4 regions of the Herbaspirillum sp. DW155 genome follow, and region 3 is predicted to be linked to each of the others. Evidence: predicted binding sites of a transcription regulator. Region 3 holds the regulator's gene; each other region holds the start of a gene.
The links. Region 3 encodes sigma-54, which starts transcription at its own class of promoters, with help from an activator protein. Its sites were predicted from a motif close to TGGCANGNAANCTGCTTT; they were not measured.

Region 1 (5,434 bases), 580 kb from region 3:
TGGTGGGTTGAGCGCTCCGCTGAACTTCCTTTCCCCCTTTGCGTGCTGTAGCCCCAGTGACTGGAAATGCAATGAACGAACATACCGAAATCGCAGAAAAATCCCTCCCTCCGGAACAGACCACCGTAAGCCGGCGCGGCATGCTCAAGGCGGCCGGCGCCGGTCTTGCCGCCCTGGGAACCACTTTCGTGACGACTGCCAGCGCACAAGCCACCCGCAGCTTGCCCCTGCAATTCACCGACGGTGGCGCGCTGTGGGACAAGACCTTCCCGCAAAGCGCCAGGGTGGAGCACCGCAAGGTCAGCTTCCGCAACCGCTATGGCATCGTGCTCTCGGGTGATCTCTATGAACCGAGGAACATCAGCGGCCGCATTGCCGCCATCGTGGTCAGCGGTCCGTTCGGTGCGGTCAAGGAGCAATCCTCCGGGCTGTATGCCCAGACCATGGCCGAGCGCGGCTTCGTCACGCTGGCCTTCGATCCATCCTTCACCGGCGAGAGTGGCGGCGAGCCGCGCAATGTGGCTTCGCCCGACATCAATACCGAGGACTTCAGCGCTGCGGTCGACTTCATCGGTTTGCTGCCCAACGTGGATCGCGCACGCATCGGCATGATCGGCGTCTGCGGCTGGGGTGGCATGGCCCTGAACGCAGCCGCAGTGGACAAGCGCGTCAGGGCGGTGGTCGCCAGCACCATGTATGACATGACGCGCGTGCTCTCGCGGGGTTACAACGACAGCGTAACCCTGGCGCAGCGCACGCAGATGCTGGAGCAACTGGGCCAGCAACGCTGGAAGGACGCCGAGAACGGCACTCCCGCCTATGGTCCGGTCATGAACCAGCTCAAGGGCGGCGAAGCACGGTTCCTGGTGGAGTATCACGATTACTACCGGACCGCCCGCGGTTTCCATCCAAGATCGGTGAACTCCAATGCGTCCTGGACCGTGACCATGCCGCTGTCCTTCGTCAACATGCCCATCCTCAGCTACATCAAGGAGATTTCGCCACGTCCGCTGTTGCTGATCCACGGCGAGAAGGCACATTCGCGCTACTTCAGCGAAACCGCCTTCGCGGCAGCGGCCGAACCGAAGGAGCTGATGATCATTCCGGGAGCGGTTCACGTTGACCTGTATGACCGGGTTGATCTGATTCCCTTTGACAAGCTGACCAGTTTCTTCCGTACGCACCTCGCCTAGGGATGCAGTCGGAGTGAGCACCGGATCGCCGGGCGGGGCACTCAGGTGTTCAGGCGCATCCTGATCGGCCGCGCACTGCTGCGGCCAACGTGTGACGAGGCCCGTGCGGCAGGCGCGGGCAACTGGTAGTCAACAGCGGACCGCGTTACCGGGCCAGCTGGGGTTTCTACGATCATCTCTTCGATGCCAGCCACGGCGCGATGACGGACTACTAGAACCCATTTCATAAATAGGCGTGAGATGCGTTCTGTCCAGAAAGGGCGCTGGCAAGGCGCGCGACGCGTCGTGTGGCGGTGCCACACGCAAGGAGTGCAACGCGGCCAGCGCCCTTTCTGGACAGAACCCGCAGGGAGCGGCCCGTTTGGGCGAATTGCTGCGTTACGAATTTGGGTCAAGACGCCCAGTCTTGACCCAAATTCGCGCCTTGCACTTCATCCCAAACGGGACTCGCTCGCACTCACGCCTATTTATGAAATGGGTTCTACGGACCAGGGCGACATGCCCAGGTTTGGAGCAAGGTGCTCTAGATCACGGGAACGCCGCTCAGATGCCGGCACCCGCTCGTCCGGCACGGCGTCTGGCACATTTCCTGCTAGACGAGAACTGTTGCAATGGCGCCGCGCCGCCTCATCCGGTCATCGCGGCACTGCAACAAATCCTTTACCATGCGCTCCTGCGGCGGCTGCCGACGATTGAAGGCAGCTGCACACCGATGGCTGTGCCGGCTTACCCGCGGGCATGGCCATTGACGTGACGCGTTCGTTATCCACGATTGATGATTGGTATTGCCATGACGACTTCCACTGCGGATTCCTCGCCCTCCACGCCCATTGCCTCCACGCCGCCCGTGCGCCACAGCTGGATCGACAACCTGCAAGGCCAGCTCTTCGGCGTGGTGATGATTTCCTTTGGCATGTCCATGCTGCACAGTCTGGGGCTGATCATCGGACAGATCGCCGGCGTGGCCTTTCTGGTGACCTATGTGACGGGCATGAGCTTCGGCATGGCCTTCACCCTCATCAATCTGCCCTTCTACCTGCTGGCCGCCCTGCGCATGGGGGCGGCCTTCACCTGGCGCACCCTGGCCGCCGTCACGGCAGTCTCTTTGCTGACCAACATCGCCGGCAACTACATCAGCTACAGCCATCTCGATCCCGCCGTGGGCGCGGTGCTGGCCGGGCTGTGCGTGGGCATTGGCCTCATCGGCCTGTTCCGCCATCAGGCCAGCTGCGGCGGCATGAGCATCCTCGCCACCTACGTGCAGGAACGCACCGGCTTCAAGGCCGGCTGGCTGCTGATGGGTTTTGATCTGGCGCTGTTCGCCACGGCCGCCTTCTTCCTGCCGGCAGAGCGGGTCATGTATTCGCTGGTCGGGGCCGTGACGATGAACCTGTTCGTGGCCTGGAATCACCGCTACGAGTGGTATATCGCCCGATAGGCCGCGCTGGCAGGCGGCGTCGCGCAGGACGATTCCATTACAATCCGGGAAACACATGCATTACCTGCATTGCATGAATCTTGCTGGCATTGCCGGTATCCCTGAGATTTTTTCGTCCTGCCGTCCATGAGCCAAGTCCTGAACTACCTGATCACCGCCCGCCGCTGCGAAGTGGAAGAACTGCAACGCCTGGCACGCACCTGCCAGCTGGTCCTGACAGTAGGCAAGCTGATCCACTGCCTGCAGCAGGAGCGCGGCATTTCCAACATCTACCTCGGCTCGCGCGGCGAGCGCGACGGGCAGGTATGGCAGGAGCGCGTGGCCGCCAGCCAGGCGGCACAGCGCCAGTTCGAGGCCTGGCTGGAATCGACCGAACACGACAACGCCCTCTCCAACGGTGCGCGCCTGTACACCCGTATCGCCTTCGCCCTGCATGCCCTCGATGGCATGCCCAGGCTGCGCGCCGACGTGGCCGCGCTGGCCTGCACGCCGGCGGCCAGCTACGAGCGCTTCAAGACCGTGGTGGGAGCGCTGCTGGCGCTGGTGTTCGAAGCCGCCGACGTGGCGGTCGATCCGCAGATCTCGCGCCTGCTGGTGGCGCTGTTCAACCTCATGCAGGGCAAGGAATTCGCCGGCCGCGAACGTGCCTCCGGCGCCGCTGCCTTTGCCATGGGCAAGATCACGCGCGAGCAGGAGCAAGCCATCGAGACCCAGATCGAGATGCAGGAGCAGGCCCTGCGCCGCTTCGAATCCTTCGCCGAGGGCTTCCGCAACGAATGGAGCGCCATGCAGGCGACCCTGCCCCTGGCCGATCTGGAAAGGCTGCGCCGCAAGCTGCTCACCGCTCACGACCGGCCACTGGCGACCGACCTGGCCGATGCCTGGTATCAATGCTGCTCCACCCGCATCGATGGTCTGCATCAGGTCGAGATCCATCTGGCGCAATACGTGCAGTCGCAATGCCGGGAGAAGATCGTCGAATTGCAGAAGGAACTGGACGACCAGGGCCAGCTCTTCAGCCAGGCCGATGCACTGGACCCGCTGGCCCCGCTGGCGGCGTTCTCTTCCAGCCTGGAAGGCCAGACCCTGCCGGAGGAATCGCTGCGCGCAGGCGTGGGTCCGCACCTGACGCAATCCATCGTCGAGATCCTGCGCAGCCAGTCCGAACGCCTGCAAAACCTGACCCAGGAACTGGCCACCGTGCGCGAGAGCCTGGAAGAACGCAAGCTCATCGAGCGCGCCAAGGGCGTGCTGATGATGAAGCAGGGACTCAACGAAGAAGCCGCCTATCGCCTGCTGCGCAAGCATGCGATGAACCAGAACCGGCGCATTGCCGAGGTGGCCCAGGCGATCCTGTCGCTGACCGAAATCCTGCCGGACGCCTGAGTCTCCCCCTTTTCGCTCAGGCCGCCAGCAAGCGCCCTTCGATCTGGCGCTGTCCGACCAGCGGCTGTCCGTGTGCGCGCTGCAAGGCATCGGCCACGCCCAGCAGGGCCTGGTCGCTGAAGGCCGGGCCGAACACGGTGATCCCCCAGGGCAGGCCATTCTTCATGAAGTTCATGGGTGTGGCCACGGCAGCGTAATCCAGCATGTTCATGAAATTGGTGTACCAGCCCAGGTCCGAATTGCGCTGTACCGGCTGCTCGCGCAATTCTTCCAGCGTCACCGGACGCGGGTAGGCCGGCGTCACCACGCAATCGACGGTGGCCAGGATGCGGTCGCATTCGACCTTCAGTTGCTGCAGGCGATATTGCGCGCGGAAGGTATCCACGGCGCTGTACTCGGGCGCCTTGCGCAGCACGTCGCGGATCACCGGCAAGACGGCCTCGGGCCGTTCCTGCAACAAGGTTTCGATGATGCTGTAACGCTCGGCCACCCATGGTCCCTCGTAGAGCAGGCGCGCAGCCTCCAGGAAGGGCGTGAAATCGATGGGCACGGCCACGCCGCCGATGGCTTCCATCTGCGCCAGCGCCTCCACGAACAGGGCCGGGCTTTCGCTGCAGCCGAGGAATTCCAGCTGACGCGGCACGCCGAAACGCAGTCCCTGGCGCGGCGGCCGGAACGCCGAGGCGTCGTTGTGCGGCAGGTTGGCACGGCTGTATTCGTCGCGCTCATCGGACTGCCCGGACTGCGTACACAAGGCCAGCAAGTGGCTGGCTTCGGCCGCCGTGGCGGTGAAGAAGGTGACGCAATCCAGCGTGCGGCAAGCGGGCACCACCCCGGCGGTGGACAGCAAACCCTTGGTCGCCTTGAGCCCGACCAGGTTGTTCAGTGCCGCCGGGACGCGACCACTGCCGGCAGTGTCGGTACCCAGCGCAAAACTGGACAGGCCCAGCGCCACCGCCAGCGCCGAACCGGAGGAGGAGCCGCCGGAGGGATAGTCCGGATGCACGCTGTTGCGGCAGGCGCCATAAGGCGAGCGCGTGCCGTTCAGACCGGTGGCGAACTGGTCCAGGTTGCACTTGCCGATGGGGATGGCGCCCAGCCCGATCAGTTGCGCCACCAGCGTGGCGCTTTCGCGCGGCACATGGCTGAAGGCCGGACAGCCGGCCGTGGTCGGGATGCCGGCCAGGTCGATGTTGTCCTTGATCGAGAAGGGCAGGCCATACAGCGGCAGGCTGTGCGGCGATTGCCGTTCCAGCGCCTGCAGATAGGGCTCGGTTTCTGCCTCGCTCAGCAGGTGGATGTAGAGCCGGTATTGCGGATTGAGTTTCTCTGCGGTTTCACGCAGGCGCCTGATCACCGTACGCGGGTCCAGCGTGCCCGCGCGATAGGCGGCGGTGAGCGCATCGATGCGCAGGTC
Region 2 (5,434 bases), 340 kb from region 3:
TGTATTCGGCCTTCTTCTGCTTGAAGTCGCGCCGATAGGGTTCAACGATCTCCAGCGGCAACAGCACATTGTCCAGCGTCGTGCGCCAGGGCAACAGGGTCGGCGCCTGGAAGGCCATGCCGACGAACTTGAGCGGACCTGTGACCGCCTGGCCATTGATGACGACACTGCCGCGATTGGGTTGCTTCAAGCCCGTGGCCAGCTTCATGAAGGTGGATTTGCCGCAGCCGGACGGCCCGACGATGGCGATGAATTCGCCTGCGCGGGTCTGCAGGTCGATGTCTTCCACCGCAAATTCGGTGGCGCCATCATAGGCCAGGTAGACGTGGCGGAAATCGACGAAAGGTTCGCTCATGAATGCAGTCAGGTTGGGGCGTGCGGCCCCGGCTGGCACGGCGTGATCCGGCCTGCCGGGGAGGGTGTTGCTGAAACGATATAAATGATTTACTTGGGGAATACGTCCAGCTCGGCCTTGCTCGGCAGGAAGCTGCCGTTCCAGATCTTGTCCGCATTGACGCGGGTCTTGGTGCCATAGGCGTCCGAGACCTGCGAGGCCATCAGGGTCAGGCGCGGACCGTAGACCTGGCCATAGCCTTCGGCCTTGGCATGCGGCGTGGCGATGGCGCTGGTTATGGCCAGCTTCAGGCGGCGCAGTTCCAGCTTCTCGTCGATGAGGCCATCGCGTTCCTTCAGAACTTTGATGGCGGCTTCGGGATTGGCCATGACGTCGCGGCTGGCCTTGGCGAAGGCGCGCAGGAAGCCCTTGACGGCTTCCGGCCTGCTCTTGACCATGGCCTCGGAAGCGATGATGGTATTGCCATACAGGCGCACGCCATAGTCCGGGTACATCATCACGTTGATGTCTTCATCCTTGATGCCGCGTGCATTGAGGTTCAGCAGCGACGTGAAATAGAAACCGGTGATGGCATCCACATCGCCACGCGCCAGCATGGTCTCGCGCAGCGGCGGGTCCATGCTGGTCCACTGCGCCTTGGCGGCATCGAGACCGTTGGCCTTGGCAAAAATCGGATAGGCGCGACGGCCGGCGTCGAACACCGGCGCGCCCAGTTTCTTGCCGGCCAGGTCGGCGGGCTTCTTGATGCCGGATTTCTTGAGCGAGAACACCGCGGCCGGGGTGTCGTTGTAGACCATCATCACCGCCACCGGCTTGCCCGGTGCATCGGGATTGTTGGCCGTGAATTCCATCAGCGCGGCCATGTCGGCAAAGCCCATGTCATAGGTACCCGAGGCCACGCGATTGACGGCGTTGCCCGAACCGTTGCCGGCATCGATGGTGACATCCAGTTTTTCCTGCGCGAAGTAACCCTTGGACTTGGCCACCAGAAAGAGCGCGGCCGGGCCTTCGAAGCGCCAGTCCAGCTGGAATTTGATCCGGGTTTCCTGCGCCAGGGCGAGCGAGCAGCTGGCGCTGAGCAGAAGGCTGATGCCGAGTTTGAAGAACTTGCTGGAATGCACGGTGGACTTCCTTCTCTGTACGTTTGAATGTGAGATCCCGCAGCTTCAATAGCATTTAATGTGCCAAGCATCCGCAGGAGCGGTGCGCGCCGTATTGCCCCGGCTGCTCGCGCTCGCAGCAGGCGAATGCGGTCAGCAAGCTGTCCTCGCGATGATCGACAGGCGTGGTATTTTTTGTCGACAATTAAAAAATCCATTTGCGACAATTTGGTGCTTCGCTGCACCTAAGTAGAAAAAAGTGCACTAAAAAAATTTGGCTGGCAGGGCTGTAAGGCAGATGGAGCGCGCCTTCTGCTGTTTTTTGTCGTTGCGCGCCCGGCAGATGCGATTGTCAACAATGCGAGCTACCCTCCTGCTGCGCATGGCGCGGGGGCTTGGGAAACCGCCCCGGTTCGGCTAGGATTGCGCCCCGCGCGCGCAGCGTATGGTCGATATCGGTCGATATCGGCTCGCGTTGCCGCAGGCATCAACTGCTGGCCTGGGGGGCTGGCACGGGCTTTGCGTAAACGCTGCCGTCGGTGCGGGTGTCGGCAGCGCTGTCTGCAATTTGCCAGACCTTATTTGACAAAGGCAAGCACACGCGGGGTGCTGATTTCCATATTGCGGCGGGGAGAGTGCAAGGTGCCGCAGGATGCGAATCGGACTCCGATTCAATCGCTATTTTTTAGAGAAGCAACACAGGGAGAAACTTATGAAGAAGGGTATCAAGGGGAAGTACTGGATGATGGCAGCGGTGGTCGCTTCGGCCGCAGGCAGCCTGTCGGCGCAAGCCGCTGACTGGTCGGACAATTCGATCGGCTACCGTTACGGCACGAAGTTTGCCGAGCCCTTCAATTCGCAGGACATCGCCAAGAGCATCATCAATTTCACGCATGCCAGCGGCTACAAGTACGGCACCAACTTCCTGAACGTGGACCTGCTGATGTCCAACAGCAAGGATGACAATGCCCAGGAAGCCTACATCGTCTACCGCAACACCCTCGATATCGGCAAGATCAGCGGCAAGGACCTGTCGTTCGGCCCGGCACGCGGCGTGGGTCTGACATTGGGCTTTGACTGGAACACCAAGAACGACAAGAGCTACGCTTCCAAGAAGCGCATGTGGGTGGTCGGTCCGACCCTGATGATGGACGTGCCTGGTTTCCTGAATGTGAGCGTGCTGGCGCTGTTCGAAAGCAACCAGCCCATCGGCGTTTCCAGCCGCTACACCTATGACACCCACCCGATGCTGAATCTGTCCTGGGGCATTCCGCTGGGTTCGACCGGCCTGTCTTTCGAAGGCTACACGAACTACATCGCGTCCAAGGGCAAGAACGAGTTCGGCGGTCCGACTTCGGCCGAGCTGAACTTCGACGGCCAGATCATGTATGACCTGGGCACGACCATGGGCATGGGCAAGAACACCTTGCGCGTGGGTCTGGAATATCAATACTGGCGCAACAAGTTCGGCAACCCGAACTACGTTCCGGGTTCGCTGGCCAAGACCCCGATGGTGCGCGCCGAGTACCACTTCTGACCGGTCGGTTCGGTCCGGCTGCTTGCAGCGTCGTGGCGATGCCGGGTCTTCGGATCCGGCATTTTTATTGGGCGTCCGGCGCGGCAGCGCTCAGCCCGCATGGGCCGGGCGGGAAATGGCTACACTGTCGGGAGTGCTCAGGGTGCTCTTGATATGTTTGTTGGCGTATGTGGGTTATAGGAATGGCGACATATGGCAGCGGTCGCCTTGAGATTTAATGGCTGGTTTTGAAGCGGGCGGGCTGGCTGTGTGGCGGCCTTGGTCCATCGATTGGAATATGAGGGCGGAGCATCATGGAAGCATACCTACTTGACTGGCTGAATCTGCTGCTGCGCTGGCTGCACGTGATCACGGCAATTGCCTGGATCGGTTCTTCGTTTTATTTCGTCTGGCTGGACAACAGTCTGGTGGCACCGACCGATCCCGAGTTGAAGGAGAAGGGCGTCGGCGGCGAGTTGTGGGCGGTGCACGGTGGCGGTTTCTACAATCCGCAGAAGTACCTGCTGGCGCCGAAGGTGTTGCCGGAGCATCTGCACTGGTTTTATTGGGAGTCCTACAGTACCTGGCTGTCGGGCTTTGCGCTGTTTTCCTTGTTGTATCTGTTCAATGCGAACGTGTTTCTGGTGGACCGCAACGTGTTCGACATGTCGGCGTCGATGGCCGGCGGCACCGCCATTGCGTTCCTGGTGTTCAACTGGCTGATCTATGACGCGATCTGCAGCACCATCGGGGATCGGCCGGGGGCGGACCGGCTGGTCAATCTGCTGGTGGGGTTGCAGGTGATCGTGTCGGTGTGGGCGGCTTGTCATCTGTTCTCGGGGCGGGCGGCTTTCCTCATCAGCGGGGCGTCGCTGGCGACGATCATGAGCGCGAACGTGCTGGTGTGGATCATTCCGGGGCAGCGCAAGATGGTGGCTTCCATGCGGGCCGGACAAGCACCCGATCCGATTCATGGCAAGCGCGGCAAGCAGCGTAGCGTGCACAACACTTACTTCACCTTGCCGGTGTTGTTTGCGATGCTGTCCAATCACTACAGCATGACTTATTCGGCGCCGCATAACTGGGTGGTGCTGTTGTGCATCATGGCGGCGGGGGCCTTGATCCGGCAGTTCTTCGTGTTGCGGCACAAGGGGGTTTATAACTGGTGGTATCCGGGGATTGCTGTTGGTTTGTTGCTGGCGGTGATCGTCTGGATGAGTCCTGCCATGCAGGCCAGGCCGGTTGCTGCTTCTTCGCCCGTTGCTGGTGCTTCTGCTCCTGCCGCTGTTGCTGAGGCGGGTGGGGCGTTTGCTCAAGTACAGCAAGTCATTCAGGCGCGATGCATTCAGTGTCATTCGGCGCAACCTACCCTCATGCCCGTTCCCGGCAAGGGCGTTCTGCTCGATTCGCCTGAACATATCTCGCAGCATGCTCAGCAGATTTATCAACAAGCCGTGGTGCAGAAGGCTATGCCGCTTGGGAACATGACTCATATCACCGATGATGAACGCGCCATTATCGGGAAGTGGTTTGAAAGCGGTGCTGCCGTTCGGTGATGTTTTGATTGTTGGTTTGTCTTGGCGGGCTGTTTTTCTGGTTGTTCCGTTTGGCGTAGTCTGCACGGATTGCTTTTCTGCGCTCTAGCTTAATTCTTATCATTCTCCGGTCGGAGCGGAGCGCCGGGGGCGGCCCGGCAGCCGCTCACTTTTCTTGTCTCGCCAAGAAAAGTAAGCAAAAGAAGGCGACCCCAGAGAGCCAGCCCTCCTTCGGAGGGTCCCCGCCGCAGCGAAGCGAAAAGTGGGAAGAATAGAGTCGCTTCGCTCCCACTATTCTTCTGATCCACTTTTCGCTCCGCTGCGGCGGCTGGCTCTATGGGGAAAAACCAAACGGGCTCGCCTGCGGCCTCGCGGGGGCTCGCCTGCGGCCTCGACCTTTTGCACATTCACACTTCCGCTCTGTGTTTCGAATTTCGGATTTCGGGTTTTTCTTTTTTTAGTTTTTATTGTTTAAATAATTTCCGTCCGTTCGACCTGAGTAGTCGCGCAGCGACGTATCGAAGGCTAGAGAACGCCAACGCAAAGCCGAAGGCGAGTAGGAGGTCTCACGATGCCGAAGGCGAGGCAGTCAGGCAGTCCGCATCTGCGCCGCCGCTTCAGAGAGCAACAAAACGGATCAGGAAAATAGTCGGAGCGAAGCGACTCTATTTTCCCCGTTTTGTTGCTCTCTGAAGCGGGGACCCTCCGAAGGAGGGCGGTGCAGCTGCGGTCGCCTTCTTTTGCTTACTTTTCTTGGCGAGACAAGAAAAGTGAGCGGCTGCCGGGCCGCCCCCGGCGCGTTCTTCCGACCGGAGAATGATAAGAATTAAGCTAGAGCGCAGGACAGTAATCCGTGCAGACTACCCCAAACCGCAAACCAACAAAGAAAAAAATACCGCCCAAGGATAAATCCCCAAGCGGTATCAAT
Region 3 (5,434 bases):
CATGGAGGAATAGACACAATGGCAGCAACCACACCGACCAAACGTATTGCGCTGGTGACCGGCGCAGGCTCCGGCATCGGCCGGCAGATCACCCTGGCGCTGCTGCGCGAAGGCTATGGCGTGGCCCTGGCCGGACGCCGCCAGGACGCGCTGGAAGAGACCGTCAGGCTGGCCGGCGAGCACGGTGCCAATGCGCTGGTGGTGGCGGCCGACGTGACCGATCCGGCGTCGGTGAAGCAGCTGTTCGCCAGGACGCGTGAGCGTTTCGGTCGGCTCGACCTGCTCTTCAACAATGCCGGCATCTTCGCGCCGCCCGTGTCGCTGGAAGAGCTGAGTGTGGAGCAGTGGAAGGCGGCGGTGGACATCAACCTGACCGGCGTCTTCCTGTGCACGCAGGAAGCCTTCCGCATCATGAAGGATCAGTCGCCGCGCGGGGGCCGCATCATCAACAACGGCTCGATCTCGGCACATGCGCCGCGTCCGTTCTCGGCGTCCTATACGGCGACCAAGCATGCCATCACCGGCCTGACCAAGGCCACCTCGCTCGATGGCCGCGCCTACGATATTGCTTGCGGCCAGATCGACATCGGCAACGCCTCCACCGACATGACCACGTTGATGAAAAAGGGCACGCTGCAGGCCGATGGTTCCACCAAGGTCGAGCCGACCATGGATGCGGAACACGTGGCCAAGGCTATCCTCTACATGGATAGCCTGCCGCTGGAAGCCAATGTGCAGTTCATGACAGTGATGGCGACCAAGATGCCCTATATCGGGCGCGGTTGATGGTGACTGCACTCTGACAGATGAAGAAATGGCCGCAGTGATGAGCTGCGGCCATTTTCTTTGGGAACCAGGCGGCCGGTTCAGTCCACCCCACCCTTCATGCCTTGCCATTCGGGCGTGAGCTGCATCGGGATGCCGAGCATGTCCAGCACGCGGCCCAGCGTGTGATCGACCATTTCTTCCATGGAAGCGGGACGCTGGTAAAAGCCGGGCAGGGGCGGGAAGATGACTCCGCCCATTTCGGTCACGGCGGTCATGTTGCGCAGGTGCGCCAGATTGAAGGGCGTCTCGCGCACCATCAGCACCAGGCGCCGGCGTTCCTTCAGCACCACATCGGCGGCGCGGGTGATGAGGTTGTCGGACAGGCCGTGGGCCACGGCCGCCAGCGTCTTCATCGAACAGGGCGCCACCACCATGCCGGTGGAGGCGAAGGAACCGCTGGCGATGCAGGCACCCACGTCACGCACGTTGTGTACCACGTCGGCCAGGGCTTCGACATCCTTGCGCCGCATGTCCAGCTCCTGGTGGAGATTGAGCACGCCGGCTTCGGAGACCATCAGGTGCGTTTCCACCTGACCATGTTTGCGCAGATGCTCCAGCAGCCGCACGCCATAAATGGCACCGGTCGCGCCGGTGATGGCGACGATCAGGCGCTGGCGGGGCTGGCCGGAGGAAGTACTCACGAACGAATGCGGATCAGGAAGGAATCAGCCCTTGATCAGGGTCTGCAGTTCGCCCGAAGCGTACATCTCGCTCATGATGTCGGAGCCGCCGATGAATTCGCCCTTCACGTACAGCTGGGGAATGGTCGGCCAGTTCGAGTATTCCTTGATGCCCTGGCGCACGTCCGGGCTTTCCAGCACGTTGACGGTGACGATGTTTTCGGCGCCGCTGGCTTTGAGCAACTGGATGGCCTTGCCGGAAAAGCCGCATTGCGGGAATTGCGCAGTGCCCTTCATGAACAGCACCACAGGGTTTTGGGTCACGGTTTCTTTGATCCAGGATTGGACGTCGCTCATGGCTATGCCTTTAAAAATGGGATTGCCGACATTATAGGGAAAAGCCGGCAGCCGCGTTGAAAACGACTGCGCGCCGGCAGTCTGCGCAATGTGGTGGAAATTGCATCCGGGAAATAATTTATATGATATGCAGACTCTGAAGCCTAATATGAGGACGCCAGCCGCAGCCTTCAAGCGGAGCAGCGGATCGGCAGCTCGCTGCAGAGAGTCATGGCTGTGGAAAGTTGCCGGTGATTATCTTTTATATCTTTTCCACAGGGCTTGCCGCCCGACTGCGCGGCCAATGAAAAAGGGCGCTTGCGCGCCCCTTCCTCATGAGATTCGGCTGGCGTTCTCAGCAGCCTGCGGGCTGCGAGTCAGCTTGCCGACGTTGTCCTTGGCTTATGCCGCTCCGGCCACCGCATCAGCCGGCGCTTCATCCGGCAGGCGCTTGGCCATGGAGTGATGTTCCTGCAACTTGTCCTTGTGCTTGATGACCTGACGATCGAGCTTGTCGATCAGCGTGTCAATGGCAGCATAGAGGTCGTGTGCAATGCTTTCTGCATGTAAATCCTTCCCCTTGATGTGGACGTTGATTTCCGCTTTTTGGCGCTTTTCCTTTTCTGTGAGTTTATCTACGCTCAGGATCACGCTGACGTCGATCACGTTGTCGAAATGGCGCTTGATACGTGTGAGCTTGCTTTGCACGTATTTCCGGATGGCGGGGGTCAGTTCGAGGTGGTGTCCACTGATGGTCAGATTCATACAAGACTCCTATCGTGAAGTCACTGGAGGTTCGTGCAATCGATCCTTGCTGCAGCTGTACCACGGGCACGGTCTTCGTGTCGGATGGCATGGGCATCAGCGGGATGCTTGCCGGAACACAGCAACGGTACTGCAGAAAAACTGAGGAAAAACTCAGAGGGACTTGCGGAGATTGACCGGCGGAATCTTCAACACTTCGCGGTATTTGGCGACTGTGCGTCGCGCGACCACCATGCCTTGTTCTGCCAGCATATCCGCAATCTTGCTATCGGATAATGGGGTCTGCGGGTTCTCGGCTCCTATCAACTGTTTGATCAGCGCCCGTATCGCGGTGGAGGAGGCTTCGCCCCCGGTTTCAGTCGCGACGTGGCTACCGAAGAAGTACTTCAACTCAAACATGCCGTGCGGCGTGAGCATGTATTTCTGAGTTGTCACGCGAGAGATGGTGCTCTCGTGTAGACCCAGTGTATCAGCAATTTCACGCAGCACAAGGGGGCGCATGGCCACTGCCCCATGTGAAAAGAAGTTTCTTTGACGTTCCACAATAGCCTGTGCGACACGCAAAATCGTGTCGAAACGCTGGCGCATATTCTTGATGAGCCACTTGGCTTCCTGCAGCTGCGACGACAGCGATCCTTCTCCCTTGGCCTGCTTCAGCGCGCTGGCATACATCGCATTGACACGCAGCTTGGGCATGACCTCATGGTTGAGCATGACCTGCCAGCCGTTCTTTGTTTGTTTGACAATCACGTCCGGCACCACATAGTCCGAGGCATCGCGCGCGAAATCGGCGCCCGGATGCGGACGGCACTGGCGGATCACGGCCTGGGCTTCGCGCAGGTCTTCGTCATCGCAATCGAGGGCTTTCTTGATCTTGTTGAAGTCGCGCTGCGCGAACAGCGGCAGGTAATCTTCCACGATGCGCAGCGCCAGCTTGCGCGTGACGAAGGGGATCTTGGGCAGGCGACGGATCTGCAGGGCCAGGCACTCACCGGCACTGCGCGCACCCACGCCGGCCGGGTCCAGGCTCTGCAGCAGCTTCAGGGAAATCGACAGCTCTTCCATGTCGATGCCCAGTTCTTCGGGCAGGCGCGCGAGGATGTCTTCCAGCGGCTCTTCGAGATAGCCGCTCTCGTCGAGCGCATCGGTGAGCAACTCCAGCAGGGCGCGGTCGCGCTGGGTGCGTGCGGTCACGCGGATCTGTTCCAGTAGGTGCTCGCGCAGGGTCAGTTCGTGGGCTTCGAGTTGCGGGCGGGCGTCGTCGTCGTCAGGCGACTTGCCGCTGCGGGCCACATCATCGAAGCTCCAGTCGGCCTCACCGGTGACGCCGTTCTCGGGATTGTTGTCCTGGTAGTCAAAACTGGAATCGCCATCGGCGGCTGCCGGTGCCGGCTCGGCATTGCCTTCGCCAGAGGTGTCGGCTACGCCGCTGGAGGGCGAGCTGGAGACCGCGCCATCGGCCAGCAGGCGCACCGAATTGTCGAGCGCATCGTCGAGCCGCTCCAGCAAGGGATTGTCCGAGAGGATCTGTTCCAGTTCCTGGTGCAGTTCCAGCGTCGACAGTTGCAACAGTCTGATCGACTGCTGCAGTTGCGGCGTCAATGCGAGGTGCTGCGAGGTACGTAACTGGAGAGACTGTTTCATCTGTCTTTCTGGAAGCGGCGTGGTCCGCTGGTTGCACTGCCTGTCGTTGCGTCAGTAGGTTGGCCTGCTTACATGCGGAAGTGTTCACCCAGATACACGCGGCGCACCGATTCGTTGGCGATGATCTCTTCCGGACTGCCGCTGGCCAGCACCGTACCCTGGTTGATGATGTAGGCACGGTCGCAGATGCCCAGCGTCTCGCGCACGTTGTGGTCGGTGATGAGCACGCCGATGCCACGTTCCTTCAGGAAGCGCACGATGCGCTGGATCTCGATCACGGCAATCGGGTCGATACCGGCAAAGGGTTCATCGAGCAGTACGAAGCGCGGATCGGTGGCCAGCGCGCGGGCGATTTCCACGCGGCGGCGCTCGCCGCCGGAGAGCGACAAAGCCTGACTCTCGCGCAGCTTCTCGATCTGCAGTTCATGCAGCAGATTGTTGAGGCGGCCCTCGACTTCATCACGCGAGAGCGGCTTGCCTTCTTCTCGGCGCAGTTCGAGCACCGCGCGGATATTGTCTTCCACCGTCAGCTTGCGGAACACCGAGGCTTCCTGCGGCAGATAGGACAAGCCCATGGTGGCGCGCTTGTGGATGGGCATGCGTGAAATGGCGGTGTCGTCCAGCGCGATCTCGCCGCCATCGGAAGGCACCAGACCCACGATCATGTAGAACGAGGTGGTCTTGCCGGCGCCGTTGGGGCCGAGCAGTCCGACCACTTCGCCGCTGCGCACTTCCATCGAGACGTCGCGCACCACCTGGCGCGCGCCATAACTTTTCTTCAGGCCGCGAACGACCAGCGAGCTGGTGGTCATCGTTACTGGTCCTTTCCGCTCTGGCGACGCGGCGCAGGCTGCGCCGGCGTGGTCTTGGCGGCCGGCTGGGCCGGTGTGGCGGTGCCATCCGGCGGTGGATTCTTGGGCTGGATCACGGCCGTGATGCGGCCTGCGCCGGGCTTGCTTTCGCCGCTGGCGGTGTTGTTGACCGAATAGAATTCGGCGCGGCTGTCATAGGAAATGAACTCGCCGTTGACTTCATCGGTGATGCGATCACCATCCATGCGCTGGATGTGCGCGCGCTGGAACAGCTTGGAAACTTCGGTCTGCTCCGAATATTCGATACGCTCGGCCTGGCCTTCGATCCACAGGTTGGGACCGCCGTCGCGCTTCTGGCGGAAGTTGGCCAGCGAACCCGGAGCCGCGTACAGCACTGCGTTTTCATAACCGTACTGGTCGGTCGTCAAT
Region 4 (5,434 bases), 1.6 Mb from region 3:
TCAACCAGGAAGCGCGCGAGCTGGAGGCCGCGGGCGTGGACATCATCCAGTTCGATGAGCCGGCCTTCAATGTCTTCTTCGATGAAGTCAATGACTGGGGCGTGGCCACGCTGGAGCGCGCCATCGAGGGGCTCAGGTGCGAGACTGCCGTGCACATCTGCTATGGCTACGGCATCAAGGCCAACACGGACTGGAAGCAGACATTGGGTTCGCAATGGCGGCAGTATGAGCAGACCTTCCCCAGGTTGCAGGCATCGAACATCGATATCGTTTCACTCGAATGCCACAACGCACGTGTGCCCATGGAGCTGATCGAACTCATTCGCGGCAAGAAGGTGATGGTGGGGGCCATCGATGTGGCCAGTCACAAGGTGGAGACGCCCGAGGAAGTTGCGGCGACCTTGCGCAAGGCATTGCAGTTCGTCGATGCGGACAAGCTCTATCCTTGTACCAACTGCGGGATGGCGCCGTTGCCGCGAGAGCTTGCGCGGGGCAAGCTTGGTGCGCTGAGCGCGGGGGCCGAGATCGTGCGGAGGGAATTGGGAGTTTGATTTGTGTCTGAAGGGGCGAGCCCCTTCGCACTCAACACAAGGGGTGCCTTGCTTGTATCCCATCCCGTCTGGTCGGCGGGATGGGTATCGACTGCATGGGGCGGATGCCAGACTTTATTCTATTTATCCCCCCCCCCCCCGCCTTACCAACTGGTCTCCCTCTCCGCCGTAGAAGAGATCTTGTGAATCGCCAGATCGGCCCCTTCGAATTCCTGTTCCGGATCCAGGCGAATCCCGACCGTCTTCTTCAGCAAGCCATACACAATCCAGCCGCCCACCGCCGCAATGGCAATGCCCATGAGGCTGCCGATCAACTGCGCCATGAAGGACACGCCACCCCGTCCGCCCAGCGCCTGCAGGCCGAAGATGCCCGCCGCCAGTCCGCCCCACAAACCGCACAGCCCGTGCAGCGGCCACACGCCCAGCACATCGTCGATCTTCCACTTGTTCTGGGTGCGGGTGAACATCCACACGAAAATCGCGCCGGCAATGCCACCGGTGACCAGCGCGCCCAGCGGGTGCATCAGGTCCGAGCCGGCGCACACCGCCACCAGGCCCGCCAGCGGGCCGTTGTAGGCGAAGCCGGGATCGTTGCGTCCCATCAGCAGTGCCACCAGCGTGCCACCGGCCATGGCCATGAGTGAATTCATCGCTACCAGGCCATTCATCTTGTCCAGCGTCTGCGCGCTCATGACGTTGAAGCCGAACCAGCCCACGGTCAGGATCCACGCACCCAGCGCCAGGAAGGGAATGTTGGAGGGCGGATGTGCCGCCACCGCGCCTTCCTTGCTGTAGCGGCCACGGCGCGCACCCAGCAGCAGCACGGCAGGCAGGGCGATCCAGCCGCCCACGGCGTGGACCACGATGGAACCGGCGAAGTCATGGAACTCGGCGCCAAAGGTCGCAGCCAGCCAGGCCTGCACGCCCAGGTGCTGGTTCCATGCAATGCCCTCGAAGAAGGGATAGACCAGGCCCACCAGCACGGCAGTGGCCACCAGTTGCGGATTGAACTTGGAGCGCTCGGCAATGCCGCCCGAAATGATGGCCGGGATGGCCGCCGCAAAGGTCAGCAGGAAGAAGAACTTCACCAGCTCGAAACCGCTGCGCTCGGCCAGCGTCTCGGCACCCGCGAAGAAGCTCACCCCATAGGCCACGTAATAGCCGATGAAGAAATAGACGATGGTCGACACCGCAAAGTCCGCCAGGATCTTCACCAGGGCATTGACCTGGTTCTTCCTGCGCACCGTTCCCAGTTCCAGGAAGGCGAAGCCGGCATGCATGGCCAGGATCATGATCGCCCCCAGCAGGATGAAGAGGGCGTCTGCGCCGTTTTTGTGATCGTCCACCAGAAAATCTCCCAAAAAGTGTGCAATAAAAGAATCGGAAGCACGGACTTAAGCAATTTTCGTTCCAATTTGGTGATTATTCTGCAGAAGCTTGATTCAAAAGGACTTTATCGGTGCGTCAGATGGATGTCAGTATAGTGTTTGCACGAATGATGTGCATCGGTGAGGTGAGGCCGACAGGATGGCTGCATTTTGGTGCAATGGGGTCGATCTCGAATTTTTGCTGTAAATCCCATCAATTTTTTGCTCTCCGTGTGTCTGGTCAGCCTTGGTCATCCTCCTTTCATGGACCGGTCATACTCGATTGCTAAATTGCAACTCCCCCTTTACTTCGCTTTACCTCACCCTCACAGGAGTTGCCATGCCCGATCAGAATCCGCCCGCCGACCACAGCCGCCGCCGCTTCCTGCGCGACACCGCCGTTACTGCCGTGGGCAGCGCCGCCGTGATCGCCAGCCCCGCCGCATTGTCCGCGACAGAGCCCGCTGCGCCGGCCATCGTCACTTCCGAACGCCTGCGTCCGCAATTCCCGGGCGGCATCATGAGCGGCGACGTCACCCGCGACAGCGCCATGGTCTGGGCCCGCGCCGACCGCAATGCGCGCATGCTGGTCGAGTACTCCACCAGCGAGAATTTCTCCAACCCCATCCGCATCGCCGGCCCCACCGCGCTGGCGCGCGAGGACTACACCGCCCGCGTGGATCTGCGCGGCCTGCCGGCGGGGCAGCGCGTCTACTATCGCGTGCGCTTCCAGAATCTGGTGCATGAGTCGGCCCTGAGCGAGCCGCTGACCGGCAGCCTCATGGTGCCGGCCTCGATGCAGGGCCAGGCGCGTGACGTCACCTTTGCCTTTTCGGGCGATGAAGCGGGTCAGGGCTGGGGGATCAACGAGCAGTGGGGTGGTTATCGGGTGTATGAAAGCATGCGCCGCTTCCGCCCGGATTTCTTCATCCACTCGGGCGACCAGATCTATGCCGATGGGCCGATCCAGGCGGAAGTGAAGCTGGACGACGGAACGCTGTGGCGCAACGTGGTGACCGAAGCCAAGTCCAAGGTGGCGCAGACGCTGGATGACTATCGCGGCAACTTCGCCTACAACATGCTGGACGCCAGCAAGCGCCGCTTCGCCGCCGAGGTGCCGTTCCTGGTGCAGTGGGATGACCACGAGGTGCGCAACAACTGGTATCCGGGCCAGCAGATCGGTGCGGCCGAGAAGCGCTATGACGAACGCAATATCGACGTGCTGGCCGCGCGTGCGCGCCAGGCCATGTTCGAGCACAACCCTTTCCGCATCGATAGCGCTGATCCCTTCCGTATCTATCGCGCCTTCCAGCACGGCCCGCTACTTGATGTGTTCATGCTGGACGAACGCAGCTATCGCGGCCGCAATTCGCCCAATCGCCAGAAGGGTGGGCACGACGCCGATTTCCTCGGCCCCGGGCAGATGCGCTGGATCAAGCAGGCGTTGCTGCGGTCGCGCGCGACCTGGAAGCTGATCGCCAGCGACATGCCGCTGTCCATCGTGGTGCCGGACCTGAACCCCGATGTACCCAAGGGGACCTTCGAAGCCTGGGCCAATGCCGACAACGGCAAGCCGTCCGGGCGCGAGCTGGAGGTGGCTGAACTGCTGCGCTTCATCAAGCAGCACGACATCAAGAATGTGGTGTGGGTGACGGCCGACGTGCACTACGCCTCGGCGACGCACTATGCGCCCGAGCGCGCGCAGTTCACCGACTTCAAGCCCTTCTGGGAATTCGTCGGCGGCCCCATCAATGCCGGGACCTTCGGGCCGGGCGAGATCGATCGCACCTTCGGTCCGGACGTGCGTTTCGTTAGCATCCCGGCCGACATGAAACAGAACCGCTCACCGGCCGACTTGCTGCAGTTCTTTGGCATCGGCAAGATCGATGCGAAGACCAGGACCCTGACCGTCACCCTGCACAACACCGACGGCCGGGAAATCTACAAGGTCGAGCTGCCGCCCGAGCAGGCTTGACCGGGGCCCGGGCGGCGCGGCCTCAGAAGCCGTTGTCGGTGCTGAAGCTGCCGCCGCCCATGCCGCCCATTCCTCCGCCACCCATACTGCCGCCACCCATCCCGCCACGGCCGCCCATGCCACCGCCGGAGCGGCTGCGTCCGCCGTCACCGTGCGCGGGACCATCGGCCACGCGCTGCATGCGGTCCACGATGTAATCCTGGACTTGCTTGCGCTGGCCGTCATCGAGGGCATCGGCCATCGCAAACCAGATCTCGCGCAACTGGCGTCCTTCCTCTTCGGCGGCACGGCCATCGTTGTCATAGTCGGCGGCCAGCTCGCGGAAGTCGCCGCCGGGTGCATGCAAGACCTGCTCCGTATGTTCTTGCAGGTGCGCGCGCCGTTGCTGGCGCTGTGCCAGGATGGCGCGGGTCTTTTGCTCGGTCTGGCGCCACAGGATCTGCTGGTTGGGGGTGAGCTTGAGGTCGCTCTTGAGCTGCTCGGTCATGGGCAGGATGTCGCTTGCGATCAGATCGACCAGCGGTGTGGCCATGGCCGGCACCGCCTTGGCCAGCATCAGGACCGACGCAGCAGCGTACAGCAGCGACTTGGAAAAGGAGGGCAGGGCAAAGCCGGGCATGAACTACTCCGCAAGAGAAAGCCCAGATTTAAGCAGGCGCACCCGCGCCTGTGGCAAAGCGAAGCATCCGGTAACACTTCATTGATCTGTGGCAGCATGACCCGACGTGCGCCCGCAGGTCAATCGGATCACTCGTTCCAGTGCACCTGGGCGAAAGCCTCGGAGAGGAAATCCAGCATGGCCCTGACCTTGGCCGGCAGATGCGCACGGCTGGGATAGACGGCGTAGATGCCCAGGTCGGGCACGGTGAAGTCCGTGAGCAGGGGAACCAGCTGTCCGCTGCGCAGGTACTGATCGATCATGAAGGTCGGCTGGCGCGTGATGCCCACGCCGCCCAACGCGGCCTGCACGCAGCTGTCACCATTGTTGACGTGCATGCGCGCATTGACCCGCACGCTGACCGGCCCTTCGGGCCCGCTGAACTGCCATTCGTCCCGGCCTTGGTTGTAGCTGTAGCTGATGATCTGGTGTTGTGCCAGATCGTGCGGATGCCGGGGCGTGCCATGTTTGTCCAGATAGGCGGGGGAGGCACAGATCGGCAGACTGGTGCTGGTGAGCTTGCGATGCACCAGCGTCGAATCCGCCAATCTGGCGATGCGGATCGCCAGATCGTAGCCCTCATCGATGATATCGACGATGCGATCCGACAAAGTGATGTCCAGCTCCACCTCCGGGTGGCGCTCCAGGAACATCGGCCAGAGCGGCGCCAGATGCAGGATGCCGAAGGTGACCGGAGCATTGATGCGCAACAGGCCCGCTGGTTTGGCACTGCCGGCCAGCAGCAGGTCGTCGGCTTCTTCCAGCGCGGCCACGATCTGCTTGCAGCGTTCGAGATAGAGGGTGCCGGCTTCGGTGAGGGAAAGCCGGCGCGTGGTCCGCTGCATCAGGCGCGACCCCAGGCGGGCTTCCAGTTCCAGTACGG

Region 1: a site for sigma-54 is predicted at 2,701-2,718, ahead of AACH55_RS23270 (nitrate- and nitrite sensing domain-containing protein). Genes of this name have one in related genera too.
Region 2: a site for sigma-54 is predicted at 1,964-1,981, ahead of AACH55_RS22210 (outer envelope protein). Genes of this name have one in related genera too.
Region 4: a site for sigma-54 is predicted at 1,947-1,964, ahead of AACH55_RS02835 (ammonium transporter). Genes of this name have one in related genera too.

Annotation. Positions count from the first base shown of each region.
Region 1 covers NZ_AP029028.1:5,100,018-5,105,451, forward strand. The annotation lists gene AACH55_RS23260 (alpha/beta hydrolase) at 72-1,193, shown strand; gene AACH55_RS23265 (YitT family protein) at 1,984-2,631, shown strand; gene AACH55_RS23270 (nitrate- and nitrite sensing domain-containing protein) at 2,758-4,017, shown strand; gene atzF (allophanate hydrolase) at 4,034-5,434, opposite strand, start outside.
Region 2 covers NZ_AP029028.1:4,867,683-4,873,116, reverse strand. The annotation lists gene AACH55_RS22220 (ABC transporter ATP-binding protein) at 1-355, opposite strand, end outside; gene AACH55_RS22215 (ABC transporter substrate-binding protein) at 445-1,476, opposite strand; gene AACH55_RS22210 (outer envelope protein) at 2,168-2,992, shown strand; gene AACH55_RS22205 (urate hydroxylase PuuD) at 3,286-4,527, shown strand.
Region 3 covers NZ_AP029028.1:4,523,310-4,528,743, reverse strand. The annotation lists gene AACH55_RS20490 (SDR family oxidoreductase) at 19-786, shown strand; gene AACH55_RS20485 (UbiX family flavin prenyltransferase) at 867-1,469, opposite strand; gene grxD (Grx4 family monothiol glutaredoxin) at 1,494-1,805, opposite strand; gene raiA (ribosome-associated translation inhibitor RaiA) at 2,187-2,549, opposite strand; gene AACH55_RS20470 (RNA polymerase factor sigma-54) at 2,703-4,193, opposite strand; gene lptB (LPS export ABC transporter ATP-binding protein) at 4,262-5,005, opposite strand; gene lptA (lipopolysaccharide transport periplasmic protein LptA) at 5,008-5,434, opposite strand, start outside.
Region 4 covers NZ_AP029028.1:621,881-627,314, forward strand. The annotation lists gene AACH55_RS02830 (methionine synthase) at 1-551, shown strand, start outside; gene AACH55_RS02835 (ammonium transporter) at 695-1,897, opposite strand; gene AACH55_RS02840 (alkaline phosphatase D family protein) at 2,259-3,893, shown strand; gene AACH55_RS02845 (hypothetical protein) at 3,916-4,512, opposite strand; gene AACH55_RS02850 (LysR family transcriptional regulator) at 4,641-5,434, opposite strand, start outside.